2 regions of the Nocardiopsis sp. L17-MgMaSL7 genome follow, and region 1 is predicted to be linked to the other one. Evidence: predicted binding sites of a transcription regulator. Region 1 holds the regulator's gene; the other holds the start of a gene.
What was found. The regulator HrcA, encoded in region 1, represses chaperone genes, less so after heat shock. The targets are predictions, from matches to a motif close to TTGGCACTCTCNNNNNGAGAGTGCCAA.

Region 1 (2,463 bases):
ACGTAGATCCGGCTCTCGCGGGCCGTGCGGGCCCGCGCGTCGGTCACCGCGATCGACCCCGAGGCGCTGCGCAGAGGACCCTTGGGGGCCTCCGTCGGACGCACCAGTGTCACCGGTTCACCGTCCACGAGGAAGGCGGCCTGGCCCAGCTCGAACACCCTGCGGCGCCCGTCCCGGTCCTCCAGGGTCACCGCGGCCTTGTCCCAGGACACCACGGCCCCGCAGAAGGTCTCGTCGGCGTCCTCCACGACCAGGTCACGGCTGAGGGGTATCTCGCGAACCGTGCCCTTCTTCGGTCGCCGCCAGTCTCCCGCCAGAACGTCGCGGCCGTAACGGCCGGTTCCCTTGGTAACCACGGTGGTGCAGTCTACTGGTGACGGACCCCGGACGCCCGTTGGCGGGTGGCGCACGTCGCGGATCCGAGAAGGAAGAAGCGACCCCCGTCCACGTGTTACTGCGTGCGGGTAGCCGTGCGGGTTTGCGGCCGGGCATAGAATTAGCACTGAGGACCTTGGAGTGCCAGGAGGTGGCGAGTTGCTGGATGAGCGCAAGCTCGCGGTCCTGCGTGCGGTCGTCGAGGACTTCGTCAACACCAACGAACCCGTGGGTTCCCGGGCGTTGGCGGACCGTCACCCCCTTGGTGTCTCCTCGGCGACCATTCGCAACGACATGGTCGCCCTCGAGGAGGACGGCTACATCACCCAACCCCACACCAGTGCGGGACGGGTGCCCACCGACAAGGGGTACCGGCTCTTCGTGGACCGGCTCTCCTCCGTCAAGCCGCTCTCGGCGGCCGAACGGCGTGCCATCGAGTCCTTCCTCGGCGGTGCCGTGGACCTCGACGAGATCGTCGCCCGCACGGTGCGGCTGCTCGCGCAGCTCACCCGGCAGGTCGCGATCGTCCAGTACCCGTCGCTGACCCGCTCGTCGGTCCAGCACGTGGAACTGGTGCCGCTCGGCGGCCAGCGCATCATGATGGTCGTCATCACCAACACCGGCCGGGTCGAACAGCGCGTCATCGACGGGCTGGGATCGGTCAGCGAGACCGTGGTGGACGACCTGCGCAACATGCTCAACCGCGCCATCGCGGGCAGACACCTCGGTGACGTGCCGGACGCGGTGGAGGACCTGCCCGCCCAGGTCGCACCGGAGGACCGGCCCGTCGCGGTCGCGGTCCTCTCCATCCTGCTGGAGAGCCTCGTGGAAAGACACGAGGAGAAGATCGTTCTGGCGGGAACCGCCAACCTGGCCGCGGTCGACTTCGCGGCCAGCCTGCGCGAGGTGCTCGAAGCACTGGAAGAGAACATGGTCCTCATCCGACTGCTCGGTGAGGCCAAGGACCCCTCCATGCTCACAGTGCGCATCGGCGCGGAGAACTTCCACGAGGGCCTTCGATCCACTTCCATCGTGTCGGCTGACTACGGCGTGGGAAACCAGTCGCTGGCCAAGATCGGAGTGGTGGGCCCGACCCGTATGGACTACCCAGGGACGATGGGCGCCGTCCGTGCGGTGGCCCGGTATGTCGGACAGATTTTGGCAGGACAGTAACTCAGTGGCCAGAGACTATTACCAGGTTCTCGGGGTGCGTCGCGACGCGTCCAAGGACGAGATCAAGAAGGCGTACCGGCGGCTCGCGCGCGAGCTCCACCCGGACATCAACCCGGACCCCGCGACCCAGGAGCGCTTCAAGGAAGTGACCCAGGCCTACGAGGTCCTCTCCGACGAGAACAAGCGTCGGATGTTCGACATGGGTCAGGACCCCTTCGCCCCCGGCGGCGGTGGCGGTGCCGGAGGTTTCGGCAACGCGGGCGGGTTCGCCTTCGACGACATCATGAACGCCTTCTTCGGCGGAGGACAGCCCGGCGGCCGCGGCCCCCGGGAACGGGTCCGGCGCGGACGCAGCATCAAGATCCGCATCGAGCTCGACCTCGTCGAGACCGCCTTCGGAGTCAGCCGGGAGATCACCTTCCCGACCGCGATCCTGTGTGAGACCTGCCAGGGCGAGGGCACGGCGGCCGGTTCGCACCGGACCACCTGCGACATGTGCCACGGCCAGGGCGAGGTCTCCCAGGTCACGCGCTCCTTCCTCGGTCAGGTCATGACCTCGCGCCCCTGCCCGCAGTGCTCGGGCCAGGGCTCGGTCATCACCAACCCCTGCGGCGACTGCGCGGGTGAGGGCCGGGTTCGGGAGAAGGTCACCCGCACCGTGAAGATCCCCGCCGGTGTCGACGACGGCACCCGCATCCAGCTCGCGGGCGAGGGCGAGGTCGGCCCCAACGGCGGACCGCGCGGCGACATCATCCTGGAGATCGTCCAGAAGCCGCACCCGACCTTCGAGCGTCGCGGCGACGACCTGCACTGCACCATCACCGTCCCCATGACGGCGGCCGCGCTGGGTGCCTCGTGCGCGTTCGACACCCTCGACGGAACCGAGAACATCGACCTGCGTCCGGGGACCAACTC
Region 2 (2,463 bases), on a different contig from region 1:
TTTCACCACCCCTGGTCATCGGTCAACCGCGAATCGTCACAGACAGCCGCGAAGAGGTCGCGTGCCCCGCCAGGGCCCGGGCTTCCTCGCTGGTCGCGGCGATCAGGACCAGCGCACCGCCCTCCCCGCTCGGACCCTCCTCCGGAGGTACCGCGAGCACGGGCCGGTCACCGACCACCTCGACGGCGGGCCCGGGTCTGGTGGGCGGCCCGCCGAAGTCGTCCGCGCCCGTCGCGGCCAGCACGTCCACGCGGCTGCCGGGGGAGAGCAGACCGACCGCACCAGGGTCGGCCACCCGCACCGGCACGGCGACCATGTCCGCCCCGTAGGGGAGCGCGGGCGGGTCGCTCAGGCGGGCGTCGGTCAGCACCTCACCCCGGCGCACCGGTGCGTTCAGTGAGAGCCCGGCCGCCCGGTCCGCGGGTGAGAGCGCCCCGTCCGGAACGGAGCTCTCCGCCAGGAACAGGGGGGTGAGGTCGTCCTCGGACAGCGGCGCGGAGGCGTCGAGGTCCCGCGCGGCGACGAGCACCTCCGCCCGGGGCTGGGGCGGGGGCCGCATGACGAGGATCGCGCACACCACGGCCAGCGCGGTCAGGACGGCGGCGACGGTACGGCGGTGGCGGTCGAGCAGGCGGAGCGGGCCGCGCCGGAGCCGGAACGCGGGAGGGGAGGTGCTCATACCTTCAACGCTAGGCCGGGAGGGGCGTCTCCGGAGGGTTGTCCACAGGGCGGATTCCCAGCCGGTCCCCGTCACACGGGGAGCCCCCGGAGACAACAGAAGCGCCGCCGAGGGGTCTCGGCGGCGCGGCCACGGTCAACGGTGCGGTGGCTCAGCTGCTGGTGGTGGCGGCGGTGCTGCCGCTGGTGCTCTTACTGGTCGACTTGTCGCCGCCGCCCGTGCTGGGGGTGGAGGCGGCGGGGGTGGCGGTGGAGCCGGAGTCGGAGGAGGGCTTGGCGGAGTCGCCGGACTTGCCGCCGTTGCCCTCGGTGCCGCCGTCGGCGGTGTTGGAACCGGTCAGGGCGGAGCTGTTCGTGGTGGACTTGCCGCTGTCGGTGCGGTAGAAGCCCGAACCCTTGAAGACGATGCCGACCGCGGAGTACACCTTGCGCAGGCGCCCCTCGCACTCGGGGCAGACCGTCAGCGAGTCGTCGCTGAAGCTCTGCACGACCTCCATCTGGGCGTCACACTCGGTGCACGCGTACTGGTACGTAGGCACTGTTCCGGGTCCTCCTTGCTGGCACTCACACCCGTTGACTGCTAAATAGTACGCGTTCGCCGACCACAGCCGCGACAACCCCTCCCGCTGCGGCGCCGGGCGTGCCCGGGTCGGGCCGTACCCGGCCGGGGCCGCACGGGGTGCTCGAGTTCGGGGCGGGGTGCGGGACACGACCGCCAGCCATAACGCCGCGACCCGGTGCCTTAATCCCCGGGCCTTCCGGGGAGCGGCGCCCCGACCTCCGCACGACTCACACCGCCCGGCCGTGCGGGTTCCCTCCGGGCCAGACCGCCGAGTCCGGGTCGAACACGTGGAGCCCGCTGCCCGGGGTCACGACCCCGTCCACCGGCCGGTCGTGCTCCTCAACGGGCAGCGCGTCCACGAACTCCTCGTCATGGACCACGGCGATCGCGGGGGTGTGCGGGCCCCTGTGCGGCAGCGCGCGGTCGTAGCAGCCGGCGCCGCGCCCCATCCTCGTCCCGCGCCGGTCCACCGCCACAGCCGGGCAGACCACCGCGTCCGCGCGGCCGAGGACCTCGGGGCCGTACCGGTGTCCGGTCGGCTCCACCAGGCCGTGCCCGGCCGGTTCGAGGCCGTCCGGGCCCTCGTAGGCCGCCCAGTCGAGTGTCCCGTCGGGCAGGAAGATCGGCAGCAGCACGTACGTGCCCCGCTTCCACAGCGCGTTGACCAGCCTGTGTGTGCCGGGTTCTCCGCCCACGGAGTAGTAGCAGGCCACGGTCCCGCCCATCGCCAGCCAGGGCAGCTCCATGAACGTGTCGCGGACCGCCGAACCCACACGGTCGCGCTCCGGCGCGCTCCGCTCCCGCCGCGCGGCGAGCATGCGTGCGCGCAGTGCGTGCTTGGCGGTCCGGTCGTGGTCGTTCGAGGCACCCATGGGCCCCAGTGTGGCACCGGGCCCCGACTTCCTCCGGGGGGTGAACACGCGGTTGCGGTTTCCACGACTTCGCCCGAAACGACGGGGACTTCTCGGCCACGGGAAGTCATCGGTCCACGTAACGCGGGTTGTCTGTCCTAAAGTGCCGTTCATGAGCGCCGACACCGACCAGAAGCGACCCCGCACCGACGCCGCCGTGACCAAGGCGGTCGTTCCGGCCGCGGGCCTGGGCACCCGCTTCCTGCCCGCCACCAAGGCCACTCCCAAGGAGATGCTGCCGATCGTGGACAAACCCGCGATCCAGTACGTCGTGGAGGAGGCCGTCGAAGCCGGGCTCGGCGACGTCCTCAT

Region 2: the regulator HrcA is predicted to act here: its motif matches at 1,236-1,262, upstream of BDW27_RS12165 (FmdB family zinc ribbon protein).

What each region holds. Positions count from the first base shown of each region.
Region 1 is NZ_QGTF01000001.1:192,326-194,788, reverse strand. It holds gene BDW27_RS00870 (DUF3097 domain-containing protein) at 1-356, opposite strand, end outside; gene hrcA (heat-inducible transcriptional repressor HrcA) at 535-1,548, shown strand; gene dnaJ (molecular chaperone DnaJ) at 1,553-2,463, shown strand, end outside.
Region 2 is NZ_QGTF01000006.1:98,891-101,353, reverse strand. It holds gene BDW27_RS12170 (SAF domain-containing protein) at 23-679, opposite strand; gene BDW27_RS12165 (FmdB family zinc ribbon protein) at 831-1,217, opposite strand; gene BDW27_RS12160 (5-formyltetrahydrofolate cyclo-ligase) at 1,468-2,112, opposite strand; gene galU (UTP--glucose-1-phosphate uridylyltransferase GalU) at 2,264-2,463, shown strand, end outside.